Regions from separate parts of the Roseateles sp. GW821-FHT03B02 genome, predicted to be linked through region 2. Evidence: predicted binding sites of a transcription regulator. Region 2 holds the regulator's gene; each other region holds the start of a gene.

Region 1 (5,773 bases), on a different contig from region 2:
ATTCCTCCTCGAACAGATGGCGCTGCACGGCGTTCCAGCCCGGGCCGCCGAACTGCTTGGGCCAGGCCCAGCCATGCCAGCCCTTGGCCCCGAGGATCTTGGCCCAGCGCTGGAGATCGTCCTTGTTCAGGCGCAGCGCGTTGCGCACCTTGTGGGCGATCTCGGCCGGCAGATTGGCGCGCACCCAGTCGCGCACCTCGGCGCGAAAGGCCAGCTCCGCATCGGTGAAGTTGAGGTCCATGTCTCGCTGCGTTGTCGTGATGGGAATGCCGGTCTTTTTAGCACGGTCGTTCGCATCCTGGCTGTCCGGCCAGGGACAGGGCCGCGAGCTGGGCCTGAAAAACAAAAAGGCGCTCCTAAGAGCGCCTTTTCAACTCGGCCGGAAACCGGTTCAGGCCGCCTTGGCTTGGCGACGGCGCAGGCCGGCGACGCCGAGCAGGGCGACGCTGGTCAGCGCGAGCGTGGCAGGCTCCGGAACCGTGACCGTCGTGCCACTGCAGACGCCACTGCTGGAGATGGAGCCGGTGCACTTGGCGCCTGCTGCGGCATAAAGCTTGAAGTAGTCGTCGCCGACAGTCAGTGAGCCGCGGTTGTCGACGCCGGTACTCTGAGTAAATCCTGAGTTGTAGGCCGTGATCAACCACCAGGTAGAGGTCTTGCCGTCCTTGTTCACCGAGTTGTAGGGGTTGCTGGTGTCCTGGATAAAGTCACCATAGTTGCCCACCAACTCCCACCCGGTCATCGTGCCGGCTACCGTGCCGGACAAGGTCGGGGCGCTGGCACCAGTCCAGCGAAACACGGAAACGTCAACAGTTTTGCCGAGCGAGGTGGTGCCGCCGCCGCAACTCGTACCGTACGTCATGGCGCCGGTCGTGTTGTTCTTGCATGCCAGCTCGGGGGAGGTGGCCGTGCTGTCGACGAAACCCAGGCCGATGCTGCTAAGGACCGTAGACGCGCTGAAACTCAGCAGCACGCCTTCCGTGTTGAGGTTGTTGTCGAGGGCGTGATACGGCGACCCACTGTCGGTGCCCGTTGTCATGCCCTGCCCGCCGCCGCCGTAGTCATACAGCGTGCTGGCAGCCCAACTGCCAGACAGCTTGTTGGACGCGTTCAGAGTGTTGGCAACGTAAAAGCCAGACATTTGAACGGTGTAGGCGGCGTTGCCGCTGTCGCCGTACTTGGTGGCCGTGCTGGTGGTCGTGGTAGTGCCTGCCGCGGCGGTGTCCAGGGCCCAGTAGGCTTGCGCGGTGCCGCTCCAGGCGAGACCAGCGATGAGCGCGGTCAGGGCGGTCATGCGGATGGCGCGGACTTTCATTTAGTTTTCCTTGGTTGTCGCCAGACGGCGGTCAAATTTCAATTGATATGTCAGCAAATTCAATGCCAGCACAAAAATCTCGTTGCCGCTCAACGGCTTGCGGATCTAGCTCCTTGGCTCTGATAAAAATTGTAAGGACAACCGACAACGGCGCCAGGGGTTTGGGCCCCTCAGTTGAGGGTGGTCAGCAATTTCTTCGCTTCGTCGGCCGAGGCAAAACCCACATTCGTCCTTAGCGCGGCGTTCAATTCCTCGCGCGCCTCTGCCTTGCGCCCGGCTTTCGCGAGGACGGCGGCCAGGTGGTAGCGGATCTCTGGCACGTCGGGCGCACGCAGCCGCGCTTCGCGCAGCAACTGCAGGGCGCGCTCGCCGTTGCCGGCCAGGTGGTTGGCCCAGCCGGCGGTGTCCATGAGTTTCGGGTTGCGGGTGTCGACCTTGTAGGCGCGTTCGGCCATGGCCACCGCACCGGGGTCCCTGGTTTCCATCAGGATGTTGGCCAGGTTGTTCAACGTCTCGGCGTGATTGGGCCGGAGTTTCAGGATCGCTTCGTATTGCTTGCGGGCCGACGCGAAATCGCGGGTGCGCAGGTTCTGTTCGGCGACGGCGTTGCGCACGGCCAGGTCGCTGGGGTTGCGCTTGAGCCAGGCATCGCCGAGTTCGATGGCGGCCTTGGGGCCGCTCTGGTTGCCGACGGCGCGCATCAGCCGTGTCAGGCTGGCCTGCGACTTCTCGATGTCGTGCGCCTTGCGCAGCGCGTCGATGGCCGCCATGGCCTGGCCGCGGTGGGTCGCCACTTCGGCCAGCAGGTTGTAGCCGATGGCCGCCTTGGGCGCGGCCTGGATGACCTGCCTGGCGCGCTGCTCGGCCTTTGTCGCGTCACCCTGGGTCAGCTCGATGCTGGATAGCATGGCCATGGCGGGCATGAAGTCGGGATTGCCGCTGAGCGCCTTGTCCAGGCTGTAGGCGGCACCGCTGTAGTCCTTGATGCCGATCTGCTGGCGGGCGACCTCCAGCAGGCGAGAGGCATCGAAGGCGGCTCGGCGGGCGGCATTGGTCAGCGTGGTCTTGGCGCCGGGCGTGTCGCCGTTGGCGGCCTGGGCGCCGGCATAGGCCTGCAGTGCCTCCACGTCCTCGGGCAGCTTGGCCAGCAAGACCTTGGCCGCATCGACGGCGCGTGCTGGCTGGCCCTTGCGCAGATGCCAGGCAACAAGCGCGAAGTTGGCACGCGTCTCGCGCGCACCGCTCGCGTCGGCGGCACTTTCCAGCCATTTCTGGGCCTCGTCGTCCTTGCCCCAGCGCTCGTGCAGCAGCGCGAGTTCGAACAGCACGCTGTTGTTGCGCTCATCACCCTTCAGAACTTCGCGCAGCCGCTTGTTGGCGGCGTCGAAATTGCCCGTCACGGTGTCGATGCGCGCCAGGCCGAGGCGGGCCTCCGTCAGCTTGGGATCGAGCTTCAGCGCCTTCTCGTAGCCGGCGCGGGCGCCCGGGTAGTCGCCCGCCTGGGACTTGGCGTAGGCCTGCACCATGAGGACGGTGGCATTGTTCGGATTCGCGCGCGCCAGGTTGTCGGCAACGGCCAGGGCCTTGGGCGCCGCGCCTTCGCGCAGATGCAGCGTGATCAGCGCCAGCCCGGCATAGGTCTGCTTGGGATCCGCTTTGTAGGCCTTGGCCAGTTCGTCGGCCGCCGGTGCAGACTTGCCGCTATGGAGCAGCGACAGGCCCAGCGCGGTCCGGTATTCCGGGGAGTCCTTGGCCTTGATGGCTTCCTGCATCAGCGCAACGGCGCGGGCATGCCGGCCCTGGGCCATGTGGGCCGAGGCGAGCATCAGCAGGGCCTGGCCATCACCCGGCCGGGCTTTTACATAGGGCTCGAGCAATTCGACGGCGCGGTTGGCGTTGGGCTCGCTCAGTGCCGCCTGGGCAAGCAGCTTGATCAGGGGGCTGCCCGGCTGCTGGCGTGAGGCCAGCTCCAGGAAGGGCTTGGCCTTCTCCATCTCATCGAGGCTGTAGTGCGCCAGGCCGTTGAGCATCAGCAACTGGGTGCGGTAGCGGATGTATTCGATGGGAACGGGGTCGAGCAGGTCGGTGATCCGCTTCAGCGCTGCCCGCGAAGTCGGCCGGTCGTTGGCGCGATCGGCCAGCACGGCCCGCAGGTAGGTGCCGCGCGGATCATTGGGCTTGATGGACTGCAGTTCATTGATCTCGGCCAGCGCATCCGCGTCACGGTTCAGGTCGAGCAGCAGACCGGCCCGCGCCAGATGCGCTTCGGCGTGCTTGGGTTCGGCCTTGATGGCGTGCTCGTAGCCGGCCAGTGCCTGTGTAATCTGGCCTGAGGCGTGGTGAACGGCAGCCTTCTGGTAGAGCGCCTCGGCGCTGTCCGGCGCGAGCTTGAGGGCCTGGTCGGCCGCGGCATGCGCCTCCGTGAACTGTCGATTGCGCACGCGCAGCGGCACTTCGGCGATCCAGCTGTTGACCTCGTTGCTGTTCAGTGCACGCGCACCCAGCACGGTGGCCAGTGCGCCCTTGCTGTCGCCCAGGTCGGACTGCGCGGCGGCCCGCTCCAGCAGCAACTGCTGCTGGATGCCGGGCGGCAGGCCGGCGGTCTGCAGGCGCGGGTCGTCCAGCATCTGTGGCTGCTTGCCCTGTGCGTTCATCGCCATCGCCAGGGCGACGACGACCTCGGCGCGATTGACGCCCAGGCGGATAGCTTCGCCCAGCTCGACCTCGGCTGCCGCCGGTTCGCTATTGGCCAGCAGCGCCTTGCCCAGCAGCACGTGCACGGGCAACTGGCGCTTGTCGGCCTGCAGCGCGTTCTTGAGCTGGATGATGGCCCCGGGGATGTCGCGCTTCTCGTAGCGCTGCAAAGCGTCTTCGTAAAAGCGGGAGGCTTTGGCCGCATCCTGGGCCATGGCGACGGGGGCGCCGGCGATCAGCAGGGCGGCGAGCAGGCCGTGAAGCGAGGCGGATTGACGGGTCATCGAGGCGGGCCGGCTGGGGTGGGCGCCGGATTCTTGCAGAAGCTGTCTGGTGCTTTCAGTAGCGCAGCTCCAAAGTCATGACGTCGCTCTCGCGCCGCATCTGGAAGCGGTTGAGGAAGCTGTTGCCCAGAAGCACATGGCTCATCAGACCGGGGATGACGATGGCATCGACATCGCGCACTTCGACATCGCCGATGCGCACGCTGGCGAGCTGGAACTGGTAGGCCGGCACGATGCCGTTGGCCGTCTGCGTGACGATGCGCTTGCCGTACATGTAGCGCAGCCCCAGCTTCTCGGCTTCTATCTGGCTGATGGAAACGCTGGTGGCGCCGGTGTCGACAAGAAAGCTCGTGACCTGGCCGTTGATCATGCCGATGGTCGTGTAATGGCCGCCAGCGCCCATGGGCAGGATGATCTGGCGCGGCGGTGCGCCGGCGGGGGCGACGACGCGCCCCGGCGCGGCACCGAGGGCCAGGGTCTGGCGCCTGCCGCCGAACTCGACGATGGCCCGACCATCCTCCAGCGCCACGAGCTTGACGCCTTTGGCCGTGCCGCCCACCTCGACCGTGCGGGGTTCGCCATCGATGATCAGCAAGGCCGAGCGCGAGCCGAGCATGCCGTTGAGCTGCACCTGGCTTGGCGGCTGGACCTGCGCTGAGGCCAGTCCGCAAGTCAGCAGCAACGGCAGCAACGCAAGACGGCCCATGCTCAGTCGCGGAAGTTGTTGTAGGTCAGGGGGGTGTCGCTGAAGCTCTTCTTGAGATGGGCGATGGCCGTCTGCAGGTCGTCGCGGTTCTTGCCTGTCACGCGGACGGCGTCGCCCTGGATGCTGGCCTGCACCTTGAGCTTGCTCTCCTTGAGCGAGCCGACGATCTTCTTGGCCAGCGTCGCCTCGATGCCTTCCTTGATCTTGTAGACCTGGCGCACCTTGTCGCCGCCCAGCTTCTCAATCTTGTCCTGCTTGTCCAGGAAGCTGATGACCACGTCCTGCTTGGTCAGCTTGGCGTACAGCACGGCTTCGATCTGCTCCAGCTGGAACTCGCTGTCCCCGGTACTGTGGATTTCCTTGTCCTTGAGCTCGACCTTCGCACCCGTGCCCTTGAAGTCGAAACGGGTGCCAATCTCCTTGATGCTGTTGTCCACGCCATTGCGGATCTTGACGTGGTCGGGCTCGAGAACGGTGTCGAAACTGGGCATGTGAATGGTCGTCAGGTTGTCGTCTGCGAAAATTTTCCCATGTCCGCGCCGACCCAGACCCCCTCGAACGAAGTGCCCGCCGGTCTCGCCATAGAGAACGACGTCAATCTCAAGCCCTACAACACCTTCGGCCTGCCGGCCGTTGCGCGCCGACTCGTGCGCATCCGCGAGGCGGCCGACGTGCGCCGCGTGGTCGACCACCCCGACCTGGGGCGAGCTCCGAAGTTCGTGCTGGGCGGCGGCAGCAATCTTGTGCTGACCAAGGACGTCGATGCCGTCGTGC
Region 2 (5,773 bases):
TGCCTGCCGCGCAGGCAGAGAAGGCCGACCGGCTCAAGCCCATGGTCTTCACGGCCGAGAAGCAGGGCCGGCTGGACGGCGTGAACCAGCGCACCGAGCTGGTGGGCAACGTCATCATCACCAAGGGCAGCCTGTTGCTGCGCGCCGAGAAGGTGGACGTGCGCGAGACGCGCGACGGCTACCACCAGGCCTTTGCCAGCGGCATGGCCGGCCAGCCGGTCAGCTTCCGCCAGGCGCGCGACGTGCCCGGCGAGGCCATCGACGGGGTCGCCGACCAGCTCGAATACGACACCAAGAGCGAGACCGTGCGCTTCATCGGCAACGCCACCGTGCGCCGCCTGCGCGGCACGGCCGTGGCCGAGGAAGTGACGGGTGCCGTCATCGTCTACGACAGCCGCACCGAGGTCTTCACGCTGGAGGGCGGCAGCGCCTCGCCCAACCCCAACGGCCGCACCCGCATCGTCATGATGCCGCGCGTGCAGCCGGGCGATGAGGCGGCCTCCGCGCCGGCCGCCGCGCCCCTGCCGCTGAAGCCGTCGACGACGCTGCAGCCGGGCAAGCCTTCGTGATGGCCGACGCTTCCGTGAGCGCCCCGGCGGCCTGCGGCAGCCGCCTCGAAGCCGAGGGCCTGGCCAAGAGCTACGGCGTGCGCCGCGTCGTCAAGGACGTGCATGTGCGCGTGGACTGCGGCGAAGTCGTCGGCCTGCTCGGCCCCAACGGCGCCGGCAAGACGACGAGCTTCTACATGATCGTGGGCCTGGTGCGCTCGGACGCCGGCGTCATCCGCATCGACGGCGCCGAGGTGCAGCGCCTGCCCATCCACTCGCGCGCCCGCCTGGGCCTGAGCTATCTGCCGCAGGAAGCCTCCATCTTCCGCAAGCTGACCGTCGAGCAGAACATCCGCGCCGTGCTGGAGCTGCAGCAGGACGACGACGGCCGCAGCCTCTCGAAGGGACGCATCGACGAGCTGCTGAACGGCCTGCTGCACGACCTCTCCATCGAGGGCCTGCGCGACAGTCCTGCGCCTGCGCTGTCCGGCGGCGAGCGCCGCCGCGTGGAGATCGCCCGGGCCCTGGCCACGCAGCCGCGCTTCATCCTGCTGGACGAGCCCTTCGCCGGCGTCGACCCCATCGCGGTGCTGGAGATCCAGCGCATCATCGGCTTCCTGAAGAGCCGCGGCATCGGCGTGCTGATCACGGACCACAACGTCCGCGAGACGCTGGGCATCTGCGACCGCGCCTACATCATCAGCGAGGGCGCCGTGCTGGCCGAAGGCACGCCGGACGAGATCGTGGCCAACGCGGACGTGCGCAAGGTCTATCTCGGCGAACACTTCCGGATGTAGCGGAAGCCGGCGCGATGAAACAGACGCTCCAGGTTCGCCTGAGTCAGCATCTCGCGCTGACGCCCCAGCTGCAGCAATCCATCCGTCTGTTGCAGCTCTCCACGCTGGAGCTGCACCAGGAAGTCGAGCAGATGCTGGCGACCAACCCGTTGCTCGAAACGGAGGAGGAGTTCACCGTCAGCACCCCCGAGCTGGCCGCCAACGCGCCGGCCGAGGCCGGCAGCAACGACACCGCCACCGACGGCGGCGAGGCCGAGGCGCCGGAGCTCAGCGGCGAAGACTTCGGCGGCACGGAGCGCGAGGACTGGGAGAACGGCACCGAACGCGACGACTTCGACGGCATCCGTGAGCTGCCCGCCAGCAGCGGCAGCGGCAGCGGCAGCGGCGAGGACGACGGCGAGCGCGAGAGCCAGGAGTCGGCAGAAGCCACGCTGGCCGAGCACCTCGCCCAGCAACTGGCCGGCCACCACCTGTCGGCCGAGGACCGCGCCGTCATGCAGGTGCTCATCGAGTCGCTGAACGAGGACGGCTACCTCGAAGACACGCTGGAGGAGATCGCCGCCGCGTTCGCCGAGGACGACGAGGAGCGCGAGGAATTGCTGGACCGGCTGCGCTTCGCGCTGCACCTGCTGCAGAGCCTGGAGCCCGCCGGCATCGGTGCGCACGACCTGTCCGAGTGCCTGGCGCTGCAGCTGCGCGCCCAGCCCAAGAGTCCGGCCCAGGTCATCGCCATGCTGATCTGCAAGCGCCACCTGGAGCTGCTGGCCCGGCGCGACATGCGGCGGCTGATGGCCGAGACCGGCGCCGACGAGGCGCTGCTGCGCGAGGCGCAGGCGCTGATCACCCAGCTCGAACCCAAGCCCGGCCGGCGCTTCGCGCAGGGCGCGGCGGCGGCCATCGTGCCCGACGTCATCGTGCGCAAGGTGGGCCGCGAGTTCCGCGTCATGCTCAACCCCGAGGTGGCACCCAAGCTGCGCATCAACGAGCTCTACGCCAACGCGCTGCGCGCCACGCGCGGCGGCATCAGCAACTCGCCGCTGGGCGGCCAGCTGCAGGAGGCACGCTGGTTCATCAAGAACATCCAGCAGCGCTTTGACACCATCCTGCGCGTCAGCCAGGCCATCGTGGAGCGCCAGCGCGGCTTCTTCACGCATGGCGAGCTGGCCATGAAGCCGCTGGTGCTGCGCGAGATCGCCGACGAGCTGGGTCTGCACGAATCCACCATCTCGCGCGTGACGACGGCCAAGTACATGGCCACGAGCTGGGGCACCTTCGAGCTGAAGTATTTCTTCGGCTCGGGGCTGAGCACCGAGGCCGGCGGCGAGGCCTCCAGCACGGCGGTGCGTGCGCTCATCAAGCAGTTCGTCGCGGCCGAGGACATCAAGAAGCCGTTGTCCGACAGCGCGCTTGCGGCCATGCTGGAAGAGCAAGGCATCCAGTGCGCGCGGCGCACGGTGGCCAAGTACCGCGAGGCGATGAAGATCGCGCCGGCGAATCTGCGCAAGGCGCTGTAGGGCGCCTCAAGCCAGGACCACCTCCGCCTTGCGCCATTCCCGCGGCGACAGCCCCGTGTGCGCACGGAAGGCGCGCGACAGCGCAGCCTCGCCGCCATAGCCCACCTCCGCGGCGATGTGCTTGAGCGCCCGCCCCTCGCGCAGCGCCTTCTGCGCCAGGCCGATGCGCCAGCGCTGCAGGTAGACGCCGGGCGTGCAGCCCACCACGTCGCGAAAGCTGTTGGCGAACACCGTGCGCGACATGCCTGCCGCCGCCGCCAGTTCCTCCAGCGGCCAGTCACGCCGAGGCGCATCGTGCATCGCCACAAGCGCGCCGCGCAGCTTGGGATGGGACAGCCCGGCCAGCATGCCCGATTCGACCCGCCCCTGGGCCATCAGCTCGCGGATGACCCAGATCATCAGCACCTCGAACAGCCGGTTCAGCATCAGCTGGCGCCCGCAGTGGGTGGCCTCGGCCTCGGCGAACAGCTGGGCCAGCACCGGCCCGCAGCTGGGCACCGTGGACAGGGGCAGGCAGATCCAGGCCGGCAGCGCCGCCGCGATGGGATGGCTGGCGCCGCCCTCGAACGCCATGTGGGCGCACAGGAACTGCGCGCCGCAGCTCGGGTCCGTCACGAAGCGGTGCGACAGCGGACGCGGGTAGAGCAGCAGGCTGGGCTCCGCGATGCGCAGCGGCTCGGCGCTGCCATGGTGGACCTCGACGCCACCCTCGCGGATCAGATGCAGCTGACCACGCCCCGCCTGGGGCTCCAGACTGTTGACACCGCACAGCGGGCCAACCTGGAAGGTTTCGGCCCGCACGGCGAAGTGAGCAAAGAGAGCGGCAAGTCGATCGGCCACGATCAGTACGGATTGCAAAGTTAAACGTACTTTACGGCATATCAGGTACGGGGCAGGCCGGCACAGTTCGTCCTGTCGCAAGACAGCCCCGTCACCCCAGGAGTTCCAACATGAACGCTCTCGCCCGCATCGCCCTCGCCGCAGCCATCGCCCTCGGGGGCATGGCCGTCCAGACCACGGCCTCGGCCGCCCCGGCCGCCGTCGTCGCCAGCCCCTTCGTCGCCGCCAGCGACGGCACGCCGCTGTACGTGAAGGACTGGGGCCCCAAGGACGGCCCGGTCGTCGTCTTCAGCCATGGCTGGCCGCTGAACGCGGACAGTTGGGAGTCGCAGATGCAGTTCCTGGCCGAGCGCGGCTACCGCGTCATCGCCCATGACCGCCGCGGCCACGGTCGCTCGGGCCAGCCCTGGACCGGCAACAACATGGATCAGTACGCCGACGACCTCGGCGCCGTGCTGGCGGCGCTGGACGTGAAGCACGCCACTCTCGTGGGCTTCTCCACCGGCGGCGGCGAGGTGGCCCGCTACATCGGCCGGCACGGCACGGCACGGGTTGCCAAGGTCGTGCTGGTGAGTGCCGTGACGCCCATCATGGGCCAGACGCCCACCCACCCCGAGGGCGTGCCCGCGGCCGTCTTCGACGGCCTGCGCAAGGCGTCGCTCGACAACCGCGCGCAGCTCTACAAGGACATCGCCAGCGGCCCCTTCTTCGGCTTCAACCGCCCGGGTGCCAAGCCCTCCAGCGGCCTCGTGGACAGCTTCTTCGCCCAGGGCATGCAGGCCGGCGCCAAGGCGACCTACGACAGCATCGACGCCTTCTTCCATTCGGACTTCCGTGACGACCTGAAGAAGTTCAACGTGCCGACGCTGGTCATCCACGGCGCCGATGACCAGGTCGTCCCCATCGAGACCACCGGCCGCGCCACGGCCAGGCTGGTCAAGGGTGCGCGCCTGATCGAGTACGCCGGCGGCCCGCACGGCATCACCGACACGCACAAGGACCGCCTCAACCAGGACCTGCTGGACTTCGTGCGCCAGTAAGCGCGTGGAGGCCGCCGGCTGCTGCCGGCGGCCCTCAGTCCGTCGATGGGCCCTTCTCCGGTGCCAGCGGCTCGAAGACAAAGCGCATGCCGCGCGAGTAGCTCTCGGCCTTGGTGCCGGCATGCCGCTCACCATCGATGGTGCGGTTCTGGAACACGAGCTCCGGATGTTTCAACTCCGGCAGCAGCGCCTGGTAACGCCTGATGCCGGCCAGGAAGCCGGGCCACTCGTATTCGGCCCCCGTCACATAAAGCCGCGCCTTGATGGGCTTGCCGGTGGCGGCATAGGCCCTGGCTTGGCCGATGATCCAGTCGCCGCCCACCACCACGGCCGGGCTGGCGGCGATGTAGCCCCTGAACAGCTCGGGCCTGGCATACATCGCATGCAGTGTGAACAGCCCGCCCAGCGAGCTGCCGGCGAGGTAGCGCTGCGCCGGGTCGGCGCGGTAGTCGCGCTCCACCAGCGGGAAGATGTCCTTCTCCAGCGACGCGATGAACTTGTCGGCATGGCCGGTGCCAAACGCCAGCGGCGCCAGCTTCACCGGCGACAGCTCCCAGCCACGCAGCTCGCCGTAGTCCAGGTTGTCACCCGCATAGCCCAGGCCCACGATGATGAACTCGGGCACGACCTTGTCGTAGTTCAGGTTGTTGTACGACGCGACGACGGTGGCGAAGTCCCAATACCCGTCGGTCACGTACAGCACCGGGTAGCGCCGCTTGGGCTCCTTGGCGAACGATCCCGGCAGGTGGATGTGCAGCTGGTAGGTGCGGCCATCGGCGTTCCTGGGCAGCGCGCGCAGCTGGGTGCTGGGTGCTGGGAATCGTGTGCGCAGGATAGGCCGGCACGGAGTCGGCAGCCTGCGCCTGCAGGGCGCCGAACAGGAAGGCCAGGGTCAGGACGATTCGCTTCATGGCTCGCACAGGTCTTGGACAACGCTGTCCAGTGTAGGGCCGGCGACAATCACGCCCGTGAGCCTGCCCAACAAGTTATCCCTCTTCGTGTCCTGCCCCGGTGGCGTCGAACCGCTGCTGGAG
Region 3 (5,773 bases), on a different contig from region 2:
GTGCTGGGCGTCTTCCGCCCCGAAGGCCTGCTGCTGGGCCATGTCGGCGACTCGCGGGCCTACCGCCTGCGCGGCGGGCGCCTGATGCAGGTCACGCGCGACCATTCCCTGCTGCAGGAACAGATCGACGCCGGCCTGCTGACCGTCGAAGAGGCGGCCTTCTCCAGCAACAAGAACCTCGTCACGCGCGCCGTCGGCGTCGAAGACACGGTGCTGATGGAGCTGCATCTGCACGAAGTCCAACCCGGCGACACCTATCTGCTGTGCTCCGACGGCCTGTCCGACATGCTCGACGACGACAGCCTCGCCAACCTGCTCAACGGCAATCCGGCCTTGCCCGAAGCTGCACGTGCGCTGGTCAACGCGGCCAATGACGCCGGCGGGCGCGATAACATCGCGCTCATCCTGGCCCGCGCCGAGGGCCGCCAACGTACTGAAGGACGAGGCTGGTGGCCTTTCGGTCGACGTGGCGGCAAGGACTCCGTTGCCTGAAGAGTCGCGGCAAGCACAACAGAACTTGAGGTCATACATGGGCAAACTGGTGGTGTCGCTCGACGGCGTGGTGATCAAGGAAGTCCAGATCACCAAGGACAAGACCACGCTCGGTCGGCGTCCGTACAACGACATCGTCATCGACAACCTCGCGGTGTCGGGCGAACACGCCGTGCTGCAGATGGTCGGCGCCGACGTCTTCATCGAAGACCTCAACTCCACCAACGGCACCTACATCAACGGCAAGGCGATCAAGAAGCAGTTGCTGGCCGACAACGACACCGTCGAGATCGGCAAGTACAAGATCAAGTTCCTGCTGAACGACGGTGGCGACTACGAGAAGACGATGATCCTCAAGCCCGGGGCCGGCGCACCGCCCAACCTGGGCCTCACCTCGTCCTTCGGCTCGCTGGGCAACGGCACCGTCATCGGCCCGGCCTCCATCAAGGTACTGACCGGCGCAGCCGCCGGCCGCGAGGTGGCGCTGACCAAGGTCGTCACGACGCTGGGCAAGCCCGGCGTGCAGGTCGCCTCCATCACCAAGCGCCCCACCGGCTACGTCTTCGCCCATGTCGAGGGCGCCCAGCGCCCCAGCGTCAACGGCATCCCGCTGACGGGCGAATCGATTGCATTGCGCACCGGCGACCTGATCGAGCTGGCCGGCACGCAGATGCAGTTCATCCAGGGGTAACGAACCTCCCCCTGCGGCATTCGGCAGGAACAGGGAGTCCTCAGCGCTCCTGATGTCCGGCTCCAGCCCTCTCAAGGGGCTATGCCGGCCGCCCGGCAGAGCTGGATCGGCGGGAGTTGCCGGAGGGAGCAGCCGGCTTAGCGGCTGCTGTGACATCCTCACGGAGCGGATGCCCCCAAGTCGGTAATCCGACCGTCATACGGCGCCGGGGGCTGCGTACATTCTTGGCTCTGCCTCGCCCGACGCGCGGCACCTCAATCCGAGCCACGCACCGCATGAACATCCGCGTCCTGGGCTGCTCCGGCGCCATTGCCGCCGGCTACAAGACCACCGCCTTCCTGCTCGACGACGATGTCCTCATCGACGCCGGCACCGGCGTGGGCGACCTGCCGCTGGATGCCCTGGCGGCCATCGACCACATCCTGCTCAGCCACTCCCACCTGGACCACGTGCTGGGCATCCCGCTGCTGGCCGACGCCGTGCTGCGCCTGCGCGTCGCGGCCGGCCGCCCCCCCATCCAGGTCCATGCGCTGCCCGAGACGCTGCAGGCGCTGCGCCAGCATGTCTTCAACGGCGTGATCTGGCCCGACTTCACCGCGCTGCCGACGGCCAAGGCCCCGGTGCTGTCCCTGCATGCCTTCCAGATCGGCGAGCGCCTGAACCTCGGCGGCCGCGCCATCGAGGTGCTGCCGGCGGTGCACACCGTCCCTGCCGTCGGCTTCGCCGTGGACGCCGGCCCTGCCGGCGGCCATGCCCACTGGGTCTTCACCGGCGACACCGGCCCCAACCCGGCCCTGTGGCGCCGGCTGGCCGACCTGCGCCTGTCCCACCTCGTCATCGAGACCGCCTTCAGCGACGACGAGGCCGAGGTCGCACATGTCAGCCAGCACCTCTGCCCAAGTGAGCTGGGCCATGAACTGACCCAGCTGGCCGGCAGCGTCGATGTGCGCATCACCCACATCAAGCCGGGCGAGGTCGAGGCCGTCATGCAGGGCGTGCAGGCCCTGAACAGCCCGCATCGCATCAGCGCGCTGCAGGCGGGGCAGGAGATGCGGCTCTGAGTCCGCCCACCCCGTCGCCGGCGCCTTCGAGGCGCCTTTTTTACGCCTGACGTTTCTCGGCCCGACGAGCCGTCATGACAGAACCTGTCAGCCCAAAGTGACGTTTTTTGTCAGCCGACGCCATCTGGAATCCCGATTCGTGTGCTTTTGCACGGGCCGACCGTGCTCGGAGGGCTGGCACGCCCCCTGCATTCAGGGGGTGAGCCCTCCTCCCACTCACTTTCGCCGGAGCAATGACATGAACCTGAAAGCACGCGCCCAACAAGGCTTCACCCTGATCGAACTGATGATCGTCGTGGCCATCATCGGCATCCTGGCTGCGGTCGCGATCCCGCAGTACAAGGACTACACCGCCAAGGCCAAGGCCGGCAACGCCATCGTCGCCATCGACTCCTTCAAGAACGCCGTGGCCCTGTGCGGCCAGGAAGAAGGCGCGCTGACCAACTGCAACCAGGCCGGCATCCTGAGCGCCGCCACCTTCACCCCGACCAACGAAGTCGCCTCCGCCACCATCACCGGCTCCGGCGTCATCACGCTGACCTTCGCCGCCGCTTCCAAGGTCGGTAACGACCTGGGTGGCAAGACGATCACCTTCACGCCCACGCTCGGCAACTCCGCCGTCAACTGGACGATTGTGACCAACGTCACCGCCCCGGTGCTGAAGCAGGCCATCGAGAAGAACTCGTACTCCTGATCGGCTGACCGCCCGATGGACAGGGGCCCTGGCCCCTGTTTTTTTAGGCTGTGGTGCGTACGGGCCAACTGAGCGCAAAAAGCTGGCACGGCACCTGCATCCACCAAGTTCGTCTTCACTTCCATTCACTCTTGCTGGAGTCCTGATATGAATCTCAAAGCACGCGCCCAACAAGGCTTCACCCTGATCGAACTGATGATCGTCGTGGCCATCATCGGCATCCTGGCTGCGGTCGCGATCCCGCAGTACAAGGACTACACCGCCAAGGCCAAGGTCGGCAACGCCATCGTTGCCATCGACTCCTTCAAGAACGCCGTGGCCCTGTGCGGCCAGGAAGAAGGCGCGCTGACCAACTGCAACCAGGCCGGCATCCTGAGCGCCGCCACCTTCACCCCGACCAACGAAGTCGCCTCCGCCACCATCACCAGCACCGGCATCATCACGCTGACCTTCGCCGCTGCTTCCAAGGTCGGTAACGACCTGGGCGGCCAGACGGTCACCTTCACGCCCACGCTCGGCAACTCCGCCGTCAACTGGACGATCTCCACCAGCGTCACCGCGCCGGTGCTGAAGCAGGCCATCGAGAAGAACTCCTACTCTTGATCTGCAAGCGCTGACCGCAAAACAGGGGCTTCGGCCCCTGTTTTTCTTGGCCGTCGGCACGCGACAGAGGGCCGCCGTCACGCAGAATTCGTTCCCTTGTCCTCCCCCGCAATGCAACGAATCCCGAGACCACCTGCGCTGGTGGTCGGTCTGGTCGGCTCGGCCCTGTACCTGCTCGCCCGCGGCTATGAAGGCCTGCAGCACGACGGCATCCTCTACAGCGGCCAGGCCCTCGTGCGCGGCCGCGTGCCGGTCCTGCGGGCCGACCCCTTCTTCAGCGGCGGCTCCCAGGACGCCTTCTCGCTGTACTCCGTCCTCATCGCCCCGCTCTACGAACTGTGGGGGCTGAACGCGACCCACCAGGCCCTGCTCCTGCTCGGGCTGGCCGGCACGGCGCTTGCCGTGCTCGCCCTGCTGCGCAGCCTCGGTCTGCGGACCTGGGCGCCCTGGGGCCTGCTGGCCGTGGCCGTGCTGTCGCCGCTGTACGGCGGCATGCGCATCTTCAGTTACACCGAGCCCTTCCTCACCGCGCGCAGCCTGGCCGAGCCCCTCGTGCTCGTCAGCCTGATGGTCGGCGTGCAGGGCCGCCTGGGGCTGGCCCTGGCCCTGCAGATCCTGGCCCTGGCCCTGCACCCGCTGATGACCCTGCCCGCGATCGCCATGACCTGGATGCTCGCCGTCGGCGAGAACAGACGCTGGTTGTGGGCCCTGGCGCTGCTGCCCGCGCTGCTGCTGCCGGCGGCCTGGGGCGTGCCGCCGATGGACCGGCTGCTGCAGTTCTACGACCCGTCCTGGTGGTCGCTCGTCGCGGGCGTCAACCGCCAGGTCCTGCTGACCAACTGGGACTTGCGCGACTGGTGGAGCGTGCTGGCCGACGCCGGCGTGCTGGCCTGCGCGATGGCCTTGTTCGCACCGGGCGAGCGGCGCCGGCGCTTCGTCGCGGCCGTGCTGGCGAGCACCGCCCTGCTGCTCATGCTGAGCTGCGTCGGCACGGTGCTGCTGCACAGCGTGCTGGTCACGCAGATACAGCCCTGGCGAGTGCTGTGGCTGACCCATCTGCTGGCCGTCGCGCTGGCCCCCTTCGTGCTGTGGAAGTTCTGGCAGCGCCAGGGGATGTGGCGTCTGACGGCGGCCTTCATCGTGCTGGCGCTGCTGGACGCCCAGTCCAGCCCCGGCTACGGCGGCCCGCTGTTGCTGGGCGGGCTGCTCAGCGCGACCCTGGCGTGGCGCGGCGTGACGGTGTCGCGAGCCGTGCTCCACCTGCTGCTCGGCCTGTGCCTGCTAGCCATCCTCGGCTACAGCGGGGCACACCTGGCACTGCAGTTGCAGCGCATCGCGTGGCTGCAGCCCCACGCCGGCCTCGTGTCGCGCGCGGCGCGCGTGGCCACCGAGCCCCTGCTCGCCGTCGCCATGGCCGCGTTGCTATGGGTCTTGGCCTCACGCGGCGCCTGGGCCCGGCGCACGGCCCTGGCGGCCGGCGGGCTCGGCCTGTGCCTGGCGGTCGCGGCCTGGGATCGCCGGGACGAGTTCTCGACGCTCGTCGAAGCCTCGCCGCCCCGCCCGCCGTTCACCGCCCTCATCCCCACGGCCGCGACGGTGTACTGGCCGGACAACCTCGGCGCGGTCTGGGCCCTGCTGGGCCGCGCCAGCCACTTCTCGCGGCTGCAGAGCGCAGGCATGCTGTTCAGCCGCACGACGGCCCAGACCCTCGCCCCGCTGCGCCAGGCCTACCGGCACATCGACGAGGCCCGCGAGCAGTGCGAGATGGGCGCAGCCCTGGGTGGAGCCCGGGAGGCCCTGGCCGCCTGCGCCACGCCGCGCATGGAGCTGATCGCCGAGCTCTGCGGACAGGCCGTGCACCCGGACTTCATGGTCTTCGGCACGCCCCTGCCCGTACCGCCCCTGTCCGTCCTGACGACGGGGGCGTCGCGCTTCTCCCTCTACGCTTGCCGGCAGTTCCAGCCGCCCGCCGCCACCGGGAACGCCGCGCCATGACGCCGCTCACCGCCTCCGCCACGCCCTCCCCCGCCGGCCGCCCACCGCTGCCGGCGCGGCTGCTTGCGGTCTGGCGCGAGGGCTGGCGATACGGTGTCACCAGTGCCGTGGCGCTGGCGGCCGACACCGCCGCCTATGCCCTGGCCTACCGGTCCGGGGCACCGCTGGCCATCGCCATTGCCCTCGGTTTCGCCGTCGGCCTGACGGTCGCCTATGCGGGCAGCGTGATCTGGGTCT

What was found. Region 2 encodes sigma-54, which starts transcription at its own class of promoters, with help from an activator protein. Its sites were predicted from a motif close to TGGCANGNAANCTGCTTT; they were not measured.
Region 1: the regulator sigma-54 is predicted to act here: its motif matches at 1,366-1,383, upstream of AC07VX_RS07140 (PEP-CTERM sorting domain-containing protein).
Region 3: the regulator sigma-54 is predicted to act here: its motif matches at 3,022-3,039, upstream of AC07VX_RS23695 (pilin).

What each region holds. Positions count from the first base shown of each region.
Region 1 covers NZ_JBWKUV010000002.1:188,340-194,112, forward strand. The annotation lists gene AC07VX_RS07135 (acyl-CoA dehydrogenase family protein) at 1-241, opposite strand, end outside; gene AC07VX_RS07140 (PEP-CTERM sorting domain-containing protein) at 392-1,315, opposite strand; gene prsT (XrtA/PEP-CTERM system TPR-repeat protein PrsT) at 1,486-4,293, opposite strand; gene AC07VX_RS07150 (retropepsin-like aspartic protease family protein) at 4,349-4,999, opposite strand; gene AC07VX_RS07155 (YajQ family cyclic di-GMP-binding protein) at 5,002-5,490, opposite strand; gene murB (UDP-N-acetylmuramate dehydrogenase) at 5,530-5,773, shown strand, end outside.
Region 2 covers NZ_JBWKUV010000001.1:1,020,126-1,025,898, forward strand. The annotation lists gene lptA (lipopolysaccharide transport periplasmic protein LptA) at 1-569, shown strand, start outside; gene lptB (LPS export ABC transporter ATP-binding protein) at 569-1,345, shown strand; gene AC07VX_RS04535 (RNA polymerase factor sigma-54) at 1,360-2,859, shown strand; gene AC07VX_RS04540 (AraC family transcriptional regulator) at 2,866-3,699, opposite strand; gene AC07VX_RS04545 (alpha/beta fold hydrolase) at 3,810-4,739, shown strand; gene AC07VX_RS04550 (alpha/beta hydrolase) at 4,774-5,595, opposite strand; gene AC07VX_RS04555 (THUMP domain-containing class I SAM-dependent RNA methyltransferase) at 5,708-5,773, shown strand, end outside.
Region 3 covers NZ_JBWKUV010000010.1:190,570-196,342, forward strand. The annotation lists gene AC07VX_RS23675 (Stp1/IreP family PP2C-type Ser/Thr phosphatase) at 1-492, shown strand, start outside; gene AC07VX_RS23680 (FHA domain-containing protein) at 530-1,183, shown strand; gene AC07VX_RS23685 (MBL fold metallo-hydrolase) at 1,459-2,244, shown strand; gene AC07VX_RS23690 (pilin) at 2,483-2,938, shown strand; gene AC07VX_RS23695 (pilin) at 3,086-3,541, shown strand; gene AC07VX_RS23700 (hypothetical protein) at 3,653-5,536, shown strand; gene AC07VX_RS23705 (GtrA family protein) at 5,533-5,773, shown strand, end outside.